Regions from separate parts of the Oceanobacter sp. ABM4_470 genome, predicted to be linked through region 2. Evidence: predicted binding sites of a transcription regulator. Region 2 holds the regulator's gene; each other region holds the start of a gene.
The links. Region 2 encodes FliA, which starts transcription of late flagellar genes. Its sites were predicted from a motif close to CTAAAGTTNNNNNNNNNNCNGCCGATA; they were not measured.
Positions count from the first base shown of each region.

Region 1: fliK (flagellar hook-length control protein FliK) is a predicted target of FliA. The motif match lies at 2,087-2,113, and genes of this name have one in related genera.
Region 3: fliS (flagellar export chaperone FliS) is a predicted target of FliA. The motif match lies at 3,426-3,452, and genes of this name have one in related genera.

Region 1 is NZ_JBSWTR010000002.1:466,372-471,638, forward strand. It holds gene fliK (flagellar hook-length control protein FliK) at 1-1,843, opposite strand, end outside; gene ccmA (cytochrome c biogenesis heme-transporting ATPase CcmA) at 2,279-2,989, shown strand; gene ccmB (heme exporter protein CcmB) at 2,986-3,654, shown strand; gene ACXADJ_RS18840 (heme ABC transporter permease) at 3,679-4,440, shown strand; gene ccmD (heme exporter protein CcmD) at 4,440-4,691, shown strand; gene ccmE (cytochrome c maturation protein CcmE) at 4,719-5,225, shown strand; gene ACXADJ_RS18855 (heme lyase CcmF/NrfE family subunit) at 5,225-5,267, shown strand, end outside.
Region 2 is NZ_JBSWTR010000001.1:2,239,846-2,245,112, reverse strand. It holds gene flhA (flagellar biosynthesis protein FlhA) at 1-695, shown strand, start outside; gene flhF (flagellar biosynthesis protein FlhF) at 736-2,196, shown strand; gene ACXADJ_RS09805 (MinD/ParA family protein) at 2,199-3,017, shown strand; gene ACXADJ_RS09800 (RNA polymerase sigma factor FliA) at 3,038-3,754, shown strand; gene cheY (chemotaxis response regulator CheY) at 4,339-4,713, shown strand; gene ACXADJ_RS09790 (protein phosphatase CheZ) at 4,730-5,267, shown strand, end outside.
Region 3 is NZ_JBSWTR010000001.1:2,408,069-2,413,335, forward strand. It holds gene ACXADJ_RS10585 (sensor histidine kinase) at 1-861, opposite strand, end outside; gene ACXADJ_RS10590 (sigma-54 dependent transcriptional regulator) at 1,093-2,568, opposite strand; gene fliS (flagellar export chaperone FliS) at 2,930-3,382, opposite strand; gene ACXADJ_RS10600 (methyltransferase domain-containing protein) at 3,717-5,267, shown strand, end outside.

The sequences.
Region 1 (5,267 bases), on a different contig from region 2:
TCACCACTTGCACATCCAAAGGCCCGGTTTGCTGCAGTTCAAAATGCAGGTTCAGGTGCCAGCGGCTGGGGCGATGTGCTTCGCCGCGTTGGTCTTTGGTCTCTGTCTGGGCATGGCCGTTGTCACTGGCGTTGTTCTGGTCGCTGCTATTGCCGCTGAGCCTGGACGGGAGTGGCTCCTGCTCATGGCTTTTTTCTGACGTGCGATCTGATGCACGGTCTCCTGCCAGCTCCCGCAACGGCTCCGTTTGTTCTTTCCTTAAATCCAGTGTGGCCTGCTGCAACTGGTCGTCCTGATTGAACAGCAACAGGCTGCGTAACAGCGACTCGCCTTGACTCTGCGCCTGACGCATCTGTATTTGCTGGGTTTCTATGCTGGCCAACGCACCTCTGAGCTGTTGTATCAGGGCAGCCTCTGCCGAGCCGGATAAAACGCTAGCGCTACCAGAAACAGCCGTACCGGTTTGGGTCTGGCTCTGAGTTGTAACACTGGCCCAGCTGGTGGGTAATTTGGTGGACAAGGCGGCAGGCAAGTAGGTGGGCAATGAGGCAGGCAAGGGGGAAGGACGGCCAGCGCCTTGTTGTCCCAGCCCGCCGTGCTCTGCCAGCAAACGGGTGAGCAGAGTTTTCAGGTTGGGAGGCGTCAAACTGTCCAGGGCGGCCTGAACACTGGCACTCTGACGTTGGCTGTATTGCTCGCCAATGCCGTTAAGTTGCTTTTGCAGCTGGGTGGCGTCAGCCGCTGATTTGGACGGGGGTTTTTGTAGCGGATTTTGTCGAAGGGGTGGCACTGACTCTGTTGCCTGTGGGGTCGGCTGTGCTGTCCCGGTTTGACTGCTTGCTTTGGACGCCGATGACTCAGAGGCTGTGGATACCGTATAGGCCTTGGCAAACAGTCGCCCCGCAGCTCGAAACAGTTGGCCAGCCAGATCCTGAGCAGGGCTTTCGGCACGTGAGCCAGGTTGAGCGTTCAGCTGTTGCATCAGATCGGCTTCGTGAAAAATACCGGATTGCAGGATGGCGTGCTTCACCTGGTTGGCGGTGGGGAGCGTGCTGTTGGGTGAATTGCTAGTAAAAGCACCGTCTGCTGTTTGTTTGGCAGTCTCAGGCTTACTTTGGGTTGCACCCGAGCCGCCTAGCTGAGGCAATTGCTGAACAAAGGAGCGCAATGCTTGCTGGTTATCAGTGCTCTGCTTGCCCGTGCTCTCAAGGCTGCCCAGCACTTGTTGTAACAGCTGGGCGGTGGCTTGCGATACCGTTCTATTGGTGGCAACCGTCCCTGCTTGAGCCGCATAGCTTTGAATCTGGCTGTGAATACCGCCAGCTTTCGCATTGCTCGCAAGTGCTTTACTGGTGTTGTTTGGCGATATGTTAGACGGCGCGGGCTCTGCAGTTTGTATCGTTTGTATGGGCAGTCGTGAGCGCAGCAGTTGTTGTACCGCTTGTTGTAAAAGGGAAGCTTCGGACCGTGATGGTGCGGCTGGGCTGGTGCCAGACGGCGGCGGTTTTACCGACAGCACCTCAACGGTCGGCACCGGTTTGGCAGTGCTGTCGACGGCTAACGTCAGCTGGCTGCCTTTGGCAATGGGGCGCTGGCTGCTGACTTCAAAGGTGTCGTTGCCGGACTTCAATTGCAGCAGCTGTTGGCGGCCTTGCTGATCGACCCGGGTAGCGACCACGCTAGCCTTGATGATCTGCACATCGCGTTTGGCCGTTGCCGCGCTCATGCTTGTTTGAGCAAGTTCGCTGCTGCCCGCTGTCACGCTGGTGGATGGCGAGCTGGCGGACAGGCGTTGCGACGCGGTTAGCGCGGCGGACAGCAAGGGCTGCATTCGATCCGTCATAGCGCCGATCCTGTCGGGTGGTTACGTATGAGGCTGGAGCGACTGACGTGAAATAACATGTTATCGCTCCTGTGGTGATGGCTTGATGGCAATGAGCAGGCAGCTATGTATCGGTAACAACGACCCGATATCCAGGTCTGGCTAACAACGGCTTGGCTGGCACCGATTGTGTGTCGGGAGCTACTGGTTCATGATCAGGCCCGCAGTCAGCCAGCTCTCTCATGCAAACAACGCTTCTCTGGTTATCGGCAGCGGCCGTAAAAGCTTGAAAATACAATGTAAATAACCCGCTGGTATCAGAAAAATTGAACCAGAGACCTATCTGGGTCAAGCCACTGCATGGTTTGTTTTTGTATATAATGTGAGGCCTTTTGAGTGACTGGTCAGAACGTCGTTGGCCACTGGCGTATGAAATAACAGGCATCCGGAGTTTGAATGCTCGATCGTTACGACAATAACAGTGTCTCTCTGGCCGCCACAGATTTGTTCTGTGAGCGCGATGACCGGGTGTTGTTCGACTCTCTCTCCTTCGCCATCGGCAATGGTGACCTGTTGCAACTGGCTGGCCCCAACGGGGCGGGCAAAACCACCTTGCTGCGTCTGCTGGCGGGCCTCAATCGTGACTACGACGGCGAACTGTTGTGGCACGACGAACCGCTTGATGATGTGTTCTCCGAATACGCCGCCCGGCGTCTGTATCTTGGCCATTCGGCCGCCATCAAACGTGCATTAACCCCAATTGAAAACCTGCGTTGGCTGGTGAGCCCCTGGGCCGAGCAAGCCAATATCAGTGACGATGAGCTGTGGCAGGCGCTGGAGCAGGTAGAACTGGCTGGCTACGAGGAAACCCCTTGCAATCAATTGTCTGCCGGTCAGCAGCGCCGGGTGGGGTTGGCGCGGCTGGATGTGGTTCCGGCACCGCTGTGGATTCTGGACGAACCGTTTACGGCGTTGGATGTATATGGCGTTGAATGGCTCGAGCAACGAATCCAGCGTCACGTTGAACGTAACGGTGCTGTCGTGATTACCAGTCACCATGCCTTGCAGAACATTCCATCGTTGCAACGACTCGACCTTGGCGTACTGGCTGCCAGTCCGTCGCGGTCAGATGCCGTTACTGATGCGGCTGAAGAGGGCGCGTCATGAGTCTGGTGGCTGCTACCATCAAGCGCGATCTGTTGCTGGCTGCCCGCAATCCGGGCGAGTGGCTTAACCCGCTGATGTTTTTCCTGATGGTGGTGGCGCTGTTTCCGTTGGCCGTTGATCCTGATCCCAAATTTCTGGCTCGTATCGCCGGTGGAGTGATCTGGGTGGCCGCCTTGCTGGCGACCCTGCTGTCGCTGGACGCGCTGTACAAATCCGATGTTGAAGACGGCACGCTCGAGCAGTGGCTGGCGTCGGGTGAGTCCCTGTATTTGTTGGCGTTGGCCAAGGCGCTGGTGCATTGGCTGTGCAGCGGTTTGCCGCTGACGCTGATGGCTCCGGTGCTCGGCGTAATGATGGCGCTACCGCAGGATGCCTATTGGGCAATGATTCTGAGCTTGCTGGTCGGCACGCCGGTGCTGAGTCTGCTGGGTTCGGTAGGCGCGGCACTGACGGCGGGTGTTCGCAGCGGTGGGCTGCTACTAAGCTTGCTGATTCTGCCGATGTACGTGCCGGTACTGATTTTTGCTGCCAGTGCGGTTTATCACGCCGGTATTGGTATGGATTACAATGGCCAAATCGGCTTTTTGGGCGCCATGTTGGCACTCGCCGCTTGTCTGACCCCTTTTGCGGCGGCGGCAGCATTGAAACTGAATTTATCGCGCTAGCGAGATGTAGTCAGAGGTTTGTTTATGTGGCAAAAGCTGGTTCGCCTGTATCACCGTCTGGGTTCGCCCAAATGGTTTTATGAAATCACCTCCGGCTGGATCTTCTGGCTGACGCTGGTGTCTGTGATCGGCTGTGTTGCTGGTCTGGTGATGGGATTGCTGTTTGCTCCGGCGGATTATCAACAGGGTGACAGTTTCCGCATCATCTACATTCATGTGCCAGCGGCCATTGTGGCGCAGTCGGCCTTTATGATGATGGCGGTTTCCGGGGCGGTGTATCTGGTCTGGAAAATGAAAATGGCGGCCTGGGTTGCCCGCGCGGTAGCGCCACTGGGTGCCAGCTTCTGTCTGATTGCGCTGTTTACCGGTGCTATTTGGGGCAAGCCAACCTGGGGGACCTGGTGGGTTTGGGATGCACGCCTGACGTCCATGCTACTGCTGCTGTTCCTGTATTTCGGGGTAATGGCGTTGCAGCGGGCAATTGAGTCGGAAGAAGCCAGTCACAAGGCCGGTGCCATTTTGTCGCTGGTGGGTGTGGTGAATATTCCGATCATCAAGTACTCGGTGGAGTGGTGGAACACCCTGCACCAGCCCGCAACCCTGAAACTGACTGAAAAGCCGAGCATGGCACCGGAAATGCTCTGGCCGCTGCTGATTATGATTGTCACCACCTATGTGTTCTTTGCCTTGATGGTGATTTTGCGTACCCGTAACGAAATCCTCTGGCACGAACGCAAGCGCGGTTGGGTGCAAGAGCTGCCGGAAATGCTGGGAGGAAAACGCTGATGGAATTCAACAGTTTCAGTGAATTTCTGGCGATGGGACGCCACGGTTTTTACGTCTGGTTGTCCTATGGTCTGGCGGCGCTGGTGATCGCCGTCAATGTGATACTGCCCATGCTGCAACGTCGGCGCCTGATCCGCGAACAGGCCCAGCGCGTACGTCGTCAGCAACGGCCCAATAAAACGGCAGCAGGCAATGCATCTGCTTCCGAATCAGCTGCCCCTGAGGCGGCGACCGTGAAAAGCCGTCCGTAAGGAGCTGTTAGTGATGAGAGGTAACGCATGAATCCCAAACGTAAGAAGCGCTTGCAGCTGATCATCTTTTTGGTGATTGGATTTGGTGCTGCGGTTGGATTGCTGATGTATTCACTCAGCCAAAACATCAACCTGTTTCATACACCGAGCCAGATTGCCGCTGGTGAAGTGCCACAAGGGCGCACCATTCGTGCCGGTGGCCTGGTGGTCGAGGGCAGCGTCAAGCGCGACAACAGCGGCCTTGGCGTAACCTTTGAAGTCACCGATGGCGCCGCCAACGCAACCATCTTCTACGAAGGCATTCTGCCGGACCTGTTCCGCGAAGGGCAGGGCATTGTGGCCATGGGCCAGCTCGACGCCAACGGCGTGTTGCAGGCTTCTGAAGTGCTGGCCAAGCACGATGAAAACTACATGCCGCCGGAAGTGAAAGAAGCGCTGGAGCAAGCCCATAAAGATGGCAAGCAATCCATGCAAGAGGCCGCCAATGGCGGTTACGGCACGGAGTCCGAGACTAATAAGGCCGGAGCGTACTGATGTTGGGTGAAGCTTACGGCGGCTTGTCGTCGCTGCCAGAAT
Region 2 (5,267 bases):
AGACCCTTGGTTACACCGTGGTGGACGCCAGCACGGTGGTGGCGACTCACCTGAATCAGAAACTCTACCGCCACTCCCACGAGCTACTGGGCCATGAAGACGTGCAGAAGCTGGTGGACATGCTGGCCGACAAATCGCCGAAGCTGGCCGAAGAACTGGTGCCCAATAAGGTTAACGTCAGTCAACTGCTGGGCGTACTGCAAAGCCTGCTGAAAGAACACGTGCCGATCCGCGACATGCGATCCATCGCCGAATCTTTGGCGAACTCACCGGCAAACAGTCAAGATCCTGCCGCTTTGATGGCCGCTGCCCGCATGGGCTTGCGTCGCCTGATCGTCCAGAACATCTACGGCCATGCGGATGAGCTGCCGGTTATTACCCTTGATCCAGGGTTGGAACAGTTATTGCTGAAGTCCTATCAACAGTCATTGCAACAGGCCCAGCAGACCGGTGGGCAAGCAGGATTGGTTCTGGAACCGGCGATGGCCGAGACGCTGCAAAAGTCGCTCACCGAAGCGGTCCAGAATCAGGAAATGGCAGGTTACCCGGCAGTGTTGCTGGTAACCGCCCAGATCCGTACAGCGATGGCGCAATTTGTACGTAACTCACTGGAACAGCTGCACGTGTTGTCGTATCAGGAAATACCCGACACCAAGAGCATCACCATCTCGGCAGCAGTGGGTGGCAAACGATAATTGATGGCAGGGCGTGCCCAGCGGAAATAGAGACGTTCTTATGAAAGTAAAACGCTTCATTGGACCCAACATGCAACAGGCGCTGCGCATTGTTTCCCGTGAACTGGGAGACGACGCCGTCATCCTGTCGACCAAGAAAGTTGCCGAAGGCTTTGAAGTGGTGGCAGCACTGGATTACCAGAGCGACAACCAGAAAAGCCCCAGCGAAGTGAACCGCCAGCTGGAGCTGCAAAAAGAACTCGAGCGGGCTCGCGCCTTGCAGAAAGACCGTCAGCAGGCCATTGCTCGTGGTGAAACCCCGGCGCCAGTCGATCTTGAGCGCGATATTCGTTTCGACAGCGGTCATCGCAATGCGGCGCTGTCACCGCTAGCTGGCTATGAGCGTCCGGCGGTCGACATTGCTGCGGAGCCAGCCTCCATGCCGACTTCAAAGTCAAAACCAGCATCTGCGGCACGGCCAGATATGGCTAACGGAATGTCTGCTGGATTGTCTGCTGGAATGACGTCAGGTGCTGGCATCGACAGCGAAGCCTACGGCGACATGCTGGAACGTATGAAAGGCGAACTCAGCGACCTGAAAAACTGGATGGTCAGCCACGGCGGCAGCGCTTGGGATACCGGCCGTCCGATGACCTGGCAGCAGAGTCAGCTATGGCAGCGTTGCCAGGACATGGGGCTGGAACCTGTCTGGTCGGATCGCATCGTTACCTCCATTGAAGACCACGAGAATCTCGAACAGGGCTGGAAGCAGGTACTGCAACAAATGGCCTCTGACGTTCCCATCGCCAAGGCCGGCAGCCTCGATAAAGGTGGAATTTTTGCATTGGTTGGCCCTACCGGGGCGGGTAAAACCACCACCATTGGCAAGCTGGCTGCCCGCTTTGTGATTCACCACGGCGCTGATTCGGTGGCGTTGGTGAGCATGGACAGTTACCGCGTTGCCGCCCAGGACCAACTGCGCAGCGTGGCGCGGATATTGGGCGTGCAACTGCACACCGCAGCGCCAGGGGACGACCTGTTGGCGATGGTGGAACAGCTGTACAGCAAGGAACGGAAAAAGCTGGTGCTGGTGGATACCGCCGGTCTGGCCAGCCAGGACCCGTCGTTTCCCGTGCAATTGTCTATGCTGAAGAAAGCCTGCAACCGTCAGGGCAAGGGCCCTCGACTGCGTTGCCTGCTGACACTGCCATTGACCAGTCAGGGACGTTGTTTGCAAGAAAATTACGAGCACTACAAAGATGCCGGTCTGGCCGGCTGCATTTTCACCAAGCTGGACGAATGCTTCAGCCTCGGTCCTGCCATGAGCGTTGCGGCATTGACCCGCACGCCGGTAGTGATGGTGGCTGATGGTCCACATATCCCGGACGACTTGCATTACCCCGACGCGGGCAAGCTGGTCAAACTATCCGAGCAAATGGCGCGGATGGCACGTACACGCTGGCAAGCGACCGTATCCGGTCGTTTTGGTCAGCAATCCGGTTCACAACACGGAGTTCAGTAGTTATGGCACATCCAGTTCAGGTAATCGCAGTAACTGGCGGCAAGGGCGGGGTTGGCAAAAGTAACCTCTCGGTCAATCTGGCCATCGGCCTGGCTGAACTCGGCCGTCGGGTGGTGGTGCTGGATGCCGACTTGGGCCTTGCCAACATCGACATTCTGCTGGGGATCAGCTCCTCCAAAACCATCGAAAATGTGTTGGCAGGGGAGTGTGACCTGCGCGACATCATGGTTCGCGGGCCGGGTGGCATTCGCATTGTGCCGGCGGCGTCGGGTACCCAGAAGCTGTCGCAGCTGAACACCATGGAGCACGCGGGTCTGATTCAGGCATTCAGCGAGCTGGCGGACGACATCGACGTATTGATTGTGGACACCGCCGCAGGAATTTCCGACACCGTGATCAGCTTTGTCTGTGCCGCTCAGGAAGTACTGATGGTGGTGACCGACGAGCCGACGTCCATTACCGATGCCTATGCTCAGATCAAACTGCTGAACCGGGACTACGACATGTTTCGCTTCCGCATCGTTGCCAACATGGTGCGTACCCCACAAGACGGCCACGCACTGTTTGGCAAGCTCACCAAAGTGACGGACCGCTTCCTCGACGTTGCCCTGCAATACGTTGGCGCAGTGCCGCAAGACGACGCCGTCAAACGCGCGGTGCAGCGGCAGAAAGCAGTGGTTGAAGCCTATCCGCGTTCGCGGGCTGCAACGGCATTCAGGGCGCTGGCCAAAAAAGTGGATGCCTGGCCGTTACCGGCTACCCCACGGGGTCACCTGGAATTTTTTGTTGATCGACTGGTGCAGCAACAGATCGGAGCCTGACAGTGAATCACACGAGTTGTATGGCCTATGCCGCAGTAGAAAAGAACAGCGTCGACGAGCGCGTTCGGGAGCATGCCACGCTGGTAAAACGCATTGCCCATCATTTGATGGGGCGATTACCCGACTCGGTGCAACTGAACGACCTGATTCAGGCGGGCATGATTGGCCTGCTGGAAGCTGCCCGTAAATACGATGGCGACAAGGGCGCCAGCTTTGAAACCTACGCCGGTATTCGCATTCGAGGCGCCATGCTGGACGAAATGCGGCGCGGTGACTGGGCGCCCCGCTCGGTGCACCGTAATACCCGCAGGATCAGCGACGCCATTCACGAAATCGAAAGTGAAAAAGGCCGCGACGCTGAAGACAGCGAAGTGGCTGAACGGCTGGGCATGAGTACCGATGAATATCATGGGGTACTGCGCGACAGCGCCAGCTGTCGGCTGTTCAGTTACGAAGAAATGCTGGAAAACAACGACAGCGCCGTCGATGCCATGATGGACGACGACAACGATGATCCCTCCCACGGGGTTGAGCGAGGGGCGTTTCAGCGCCAACTGGCCGACGCCATCAAGGAGTTGCCGGAACGCGAGCAACTGGTGCTGGCGTTGTACTACGACGAAGAATTGAACCTCAAGGAGATTGGCGCAGTGCTGGGCGTCAGTGAAAGCCGGGTGTGCCAGATACACAGTCAGGCTGCCCACCGACTGCGCTCTCGCCTTGGCGGCTGGCTCGATTAGCCAGTCTCTGGCTTTAAGGGGACATCTATTTAATCCTGCACGGCTCTGCGCGAGTGTTGCCGTTGTTCAGTGCAAGGCGACGAATGCAGCGAAATGACGAGTCCTTTTCAAGTTCGTCAACACCGCACTGGGCGGCGGCAACCCGCGCCCTGCGGGGGCTGCCGGATGATCTCGACTCTGTGTCGCCGACTTTTGACTTGACCCGTCAGGCCTGCAAGTCGGCTTCGTGATTCGAAACCATCCGGCAGCCCAGAGTGAGCACCGGATTAAATAGATGTCCCCTTAACCAAAACAGGGCTGCTGAGCTTTGCTATGGCTCTGTCTCTGTCTCTGTCTATAGCTCTTTATAGCTCACTATAGCCCCTGTCCTATCCCTTCCTGCTGCCGATGCATGGGCTGATTTACAGCCCTGCGCGCAGAAAAAAGCCCAATTGATTCAACTTGTTGAAAACTGTTACCGAGTTTCTGGATAACCGCCAGAGTGGGTCTACACTTCCTTTAAAGCCCTTACGCCAAGGCGTGTTCGGGTAGCAAGTACGGCTTGTGAGTGAAGTCGATAATTGGAGGTCGTTTTGGACAAGAACATGAAAATTCTCATCGTTGATGATTTCTCTACGATGAGACGCATCGTTAAGAATCTGCTGCGGGATTTGGGATTTACCAATACCTCTGAAGCGGATGATGGCTCAACTGCCTTGCCGATGCTGCAGCAGGGCGACTTCGATTTTCTGGTCACCGACTGGAACATGCCTGGCATGACCGGTATCGAGCTGTTACAGAAAGTTCGGGCAGACGAACGCTTGCGAAGCCTGCCGGTGCTGATGGTAACCGCCGAGGCCAAGCGAGAACAGATCGTCGCAGCGGCGCAGGCCGGTGTGAACGGTTACGTAGTGAAACCTTTCACTGCGGCGGTGCTGAAAGAAAAGATTGAAAAGATCTTTGAGCGTGTTGAAGGCTAACCCAGGGATGTAAACCATGTCTGAAAGCAATCAGCCTGTTATCGCTCAGGCCACCAGTGAGGAAATGAAGACTCTGGCCCAGAATATGGTCGAGAGCATCGAGCGGGGGGAGTTGACCCACGCCGTGTCACTGGTTAGCCAATTGAACGATGTTCGTGACAAAACATTGTACGAAGAGATCGGCCGTCTGACGCGGGCGCTGCACGAGTCGATCAAAAACCTCAATATCGAAACCGTAGGGGCTGGCTCGGAGATTGAAAAAGCCACCGACAAGCTCTCCTACGTGATCGAAATGACCGACAAGTCGGCCAACCGCACCATGGATCTGGTGGACGAAGGCATTCCGTTGGCTTCCGAAATGAATGAGCGCGCAGCAGAGCTGGGTGAGCAGTGGCAAAAGTTTCTGAATAAGGAACTCAAGCCCACCGAATTTCGGGCGTTAACCAAGGATATACAAGACTTTTTGGCCCAAAGCGAAAGCCAGTCCCGGCAAATAAAGAATCAGTTTAACGAGATTCTGCTGGCACAGGACTTTCAGGATTTGACCGGCCAGG
Region 3 (5,267 bases), 170 kb from region 2:
CACCATCGGCACTTCCATGGCGGCCTCAAGGTCTTCCATCAGGTCTGCCAGGCTGATGTCGTCGTGCAGTGGCAAATCACCACGAGCAAAGATCAGCATGTCGCGCACCTGATGCTCCAGATGGCGTAAACGCTCCATCAATTTGCCAGCGAAGCGTTCGCGGCTGTTTTGATCAAGATCCGGATTAGCCAGATGGCCAGCGTAAAGCGTCGCAGCCGACAGCGGCGTCCGCACCTGATGGGCAAGCGAGGCAACCATTTTGCCCATCGCAGACAGGCGCTGATGCTGGGCCAATTTGGTTTGCAGGGCGCGGGTTTCAGTCATGTCCGTCAGCAGCACCAGTTGGCCAGGCTGTTCAGTCATGGGGTTGGTACGAATCAGTACCCGACGGCCGTTTTTCAGGGACACTTCGTGGCCATCGTCGTGGCGTGGCGCAAAGCAGCGACTGATCAGCACACGCCAACGCTGGCCCAAAATGGAATTCACATCCGCCAGCGGTGCCAGCAGCTGTTCCGCCACCGGATTGGCTTTGGTCACAATACCGTTGCGATCCAGTAGCAGAACGCCAGCGGGCAGCATGTTCAGCAGCAACGCCAGTTCATTAGCCAGACGCTCTTTTTCGGCCAGCTCTTTCATGCGCTGCCGAGACACCTGGGCCAACTCACCACTGAGCTGCTCTACCTGGGTTTCCAGTTGCTCGTAGGTGTCGCTCAGTTGGCGCGACATTTGGTTGAAAAGATTGAGGGTACGGTTCAGAACCTGACGCTCTTCACTCACACCACTGCGATTTCCCAGCATATTGCTGACATCGGCCACGGAGGACGGGTTACCCGAATTGGCCTGTGCTGTTGAAATCGTCATAAACACCTCGCAAATCTGCTGATTTGTCGCCAGAAATCCAGCGTTTAGACAGAGATTGCAAAGGCTGTGCCTGATTTTAATATTATTTATAAGTTGTTGTTTTTATTAGTTTTCTAACAAAATAGACTCTCGTTTGACGGTTTTCAGGCATAAAAAAACCGGCTTGATGCCGGTTTTTTATCGTCGCTCTGCGAGGTTGAATCTGGAGTTTTGACGCCAGAAAAATCACGCTCAGGCGAAGTCTTTCTCTTTGCGTTGCAGGTTGTACTTGCGCATCTTTTCCACCAGCGTGGTACGACGAATGTTCAGCTTTTCAGCAGCTCGCGCCACCACGCCATTGGCATCGTCCAGCGCCTGTTGAATCAGGGTCGATTCCAGATCGGCAAGGTATTCGCGCAAATCCAGACCATTCACTGGCAGCAAAGCGGCGTTTTCCAGGGTGACCGGCTGGTTCTCGTCTTGCATCAGCTGCATTGCCGCTTCGTTGTTACTGGCTTCGAATTCTGCTTCTTCACCATCGCCAAAGTGGCGGAATTTCTTCGGCAGCTCGTTAACGCCCACCACCCCATAAGGATGAAGAATCGCCAAACGCTCAACCAGGTTGGCCAGCTCACGGACGTTGCCGTGCCACTCGTGACGGCACAACGACATAATGGCGGCCGAGTTAAAACGAATGGAGCCCCGCTTCTCGTTTTCCAAACGAGCGATCAACTCGTTCAGCAACAACGGCAAGTCTTCTACCCGCTCGCGCAGGGACGGCATTTCGATGGGGAACACGTTCAGACGGTAGTAAAGGTCTTCCCGAAAGGTGCCATCTTCGATCATCTGCTCGAGGTTTTTGTGGGTCGCAGCAATGATGCGCACGTTGGCGTTCATGGTTTTGTTGCTGCCCACCCGTTCGTAGGTGTGCTCTTGCAAAACACGCAGGATTTTTACCTGCATGTTTAACGGCATATCGCCAATTTCGTCGAGGAACAGGGTGCCGCCTTCGGCCAGTTCAAAACGGCCCGGACGACTGGAAATTGCACCGGTGAAGGCACCCTTTTCGTGACCGAACAGTTCGCTTTCCAGCAGCTCTGCCGGAATCGCGCCGCAGTTAACCGGCACAAACGGCTTCTTACGACGGTTGGAATGGTAGTGCAGGTTGCGGGCAACCACTTCTTTACCCGTGCCGGACTCGCCAAGGATCATCACACTGACGTCCTTGTCGGCCACCTGCATGATCAGGTCGCGCACTTGCTGGATGTGGCGGCTGGTGCCAACCAGGCTACGGAAAAGTTTAACGTCACGGCGCTCACCACGACCGCCACCATTGGTGAAGTGGTCACGGAACAGCTGACAACGGTGCAGGCTGTCCAGCAGCTTGTTGTAGCTCGGTGGGGTTTCCAGTACGGCCAACACGTTGCGACGAACGTTCTCGTCCAGCTTGGTGTTGCTCAGGTCGCCACTGCCAACCGCAATCATGGGTGCAGCTTTGTCCCAACCGTACACATCCGAAAGGATGCTGGCGCAAGCGCCTGAGTCGTCGGTACCGATCAATACAGCGGCGATCTCTTCGCTCGATTCAGTACGTGCATTCACTTCATCCCGCCAATGGGCGCTGTCGCCAACAATGACTTCTTCGCCCAGGAAGTCGAGGATGACCTTCATGTCATGGCGTCGTTGTTGATCGTCATCAATCAGCAGGATCTTGATTTCTCTCCACATACCTATTGCCCTTCCCTTCGATGCTGTCAGGCTGAGGTTCCGGCAGACCGGACTGTTAGCGCCATTCCCTTGGGCAACCTTCGGCCGGATTGTGCCAACAGTTTGACCATTCGTTATCAGTTAAGGACTTGAGACTGACTCTGTCAATTCTTCGTCGCATTACGAATGGATATTGTCAGATAAAACCCCAAAACAACATCTATGGTTACGTTATTGTCCTATTGTCTTACAATTGGTGACATAAGTAACAACATTTTGCAGTCGAGGATATGACGCAGGCCGCCAGTTTTGCGGCCGGGTCACGATGAGACAGGATCAGGGATTTTGCCCTCCCGATTGGAGGACACATCTCCCTGATGGTTCAAACAGAAATCTGGCTGGACAGCTCGGCGGAATCGGTTTCTTTTTTCGATGCAGGAGCAAAGTTGGCGAGGTAATCGTCGCGGATGCCATCCCAGCCGCGTTTCACCTCAAGCAACAATCCCATCACTTCTTCGATCATTTCAATGTCGTTAGCGCTGCTGGCCTGTAACAGGCGACGGTTCATATAGTCGTACAAACGATCCAGATTCATGGATATCTCACCACCGGAACTGTGATCCAGACTGGATTGCAGTGTGCCGATGATCTCGATAACGCGTCCCAACAAATTGGCTTTGGTCGCCATGTCCTTGTTTTCAATCGCGACCTTGCTCTGCGCCATACGGGTCAACGCAGCTTCCATCAACAATTGAATCAACCGGTGCGGATCGGCATCCAGAACTTCGGAAGTCGCATTCACTCGCTGATATTGTTTGGCACCTGAAGGGTACATAGACCTGCTCCTCTCATTCATTGCCAGGCTGGTTATCCAGAGTTAACGGCCGGGCCAGAATGATCTTTAGAAAAAAATCTGCCCAAAGCCCCTTTGAAAAACTCAACGCAACGCCAACAAGAGACCAACAACACAAAGCCAAACAGCGGTAAGGGTTATCCGCCAGAGGGCTTTCCAATGGCTGACCTTTGCCTCTCTTACAATCCAAGCCTCAAAAAATTCCATTTAAAACAGCAAGTTATAATTTGGCACAGGCTGTGCTGTATCTGACCATCAGCGGCAATACGACCGCACCACCAGACAGATACTCGCCGCCGGGCGGCAAGGGGTCCCCATGGAGAGCACTGCACTCAGGCAGACCGACATACCGGGTTTCAAGGGCAAGGCAAGGGCGCTGTACATCCAGGCCAGCACCCTCTACACGCGCGCTGGCGATGAAGGCCGCAGCGACTTGCTGGACGAAGCCCTGACGCTGGCCGAAAAGGCTCACCTGAGCGACCCGGGCAACCTGCAAAGCTGCAACCTGCTGGCCCGTATTCAGCTGCGCCGTGGCGAACTCGACAGCGCCGAACGCTGGGCCGGTATCGGCCTTGGGCTGAAACCCGACAGTACCAGTATTCTGTACACCGCCGGTCTGATTGCGCTGGAACAGCACCAGCTTGATCAGGCCGAAGACTATTTTGCCCGCGCCACCCGAGTCTCCCGGGTAGCCACCCGCGCCCCGGTATCGCTGGCTCACATCCACTTACTCAAGGGCAACTTTAACGAAGCCTTTGCCGAATACCGCCAGCTGCTGCAACAACATCCGGACGATGTGTACTTGCAAAGCCGCCTGATGGAAGCCGCTGCCGGGGTACGACTGGACGAATACGACGCTGCCCTTGCCGACGAATTACTGCAATGGTTTGAATTTGAAGGCGATATTTCGCTGCTCGACCGGCTGGCACTGGGGCAGCTGAAACTGCGCTACCGAGCAATTCAGGGCGAACGCCCGCTGGAAATCACAGACCTGCTGGATGATCCGCTATTGATTGCGGCCTGCTCACGCTTTGCCATGGCCGACCCGGATCTGGAACGGCTGCTGACCTCCGCCCGTTTGTCGATTCTGACCCAGACCACACGCCAACTTGCCATTGATAACAAACTGCAGCCGCTGGCATTGGCCATTGCCAAACAGACAAGCCTCAACGAAGGCAGCTGGATGGAAAGCGACGACGAGCAACAACAAATTGCGCGTTTGCAAACGGTCGGCAGCAAACTGCTGCAACTGGCTGACGCCCAGTCACTGGCAGCCGCTTCCGCCTGTTGCCTGCTGATCGCCATGTATCGGCCCATTCAGCAAACCCCATTGCGACCACAACTGCTGCCGCAGCGTTTGCAGCACCCGGCCTTTGATCAGGGAGTAAGCCAACTGCTGTTGCAGCAACTGGCCGAACAAGAACAGCGTGCCCTGCATGCAGACGTCATTCCCCAACTGGGTTACGACAGTCAAATGCCGCACCCCAGTCAGGACTTCAAGCAAAGCCCGATTGCCCAGTTGTATGAAAGCAACCCCTACCCGCGCTGGCAGTATCTGGGAAACTACCCCGCCAGCGATTACATGGACATGCTGCAGAAGCAGTTCCCCGGCAAGCTCAGTCATTTAAGCCCAAGATCACAACTGAATGTGCTGGTTGCCGGCTGCGGCACCGGTCGACAAGCCTTGCGGCTGGCACGGTTCTTTACCGACCTTCACGTGACCGCGCTCGACCTGAGTCTGGCGTCGCTCAGCTACGGCCGCTCACGACAAGCCGACTTCGGCCTGTCGGTCGACTGGATTCAGGGGGACATTCTCGACGTCGCCCAGCTGAACCAATCTTTCGACGCGATCGAGTGCTCTGGCGTA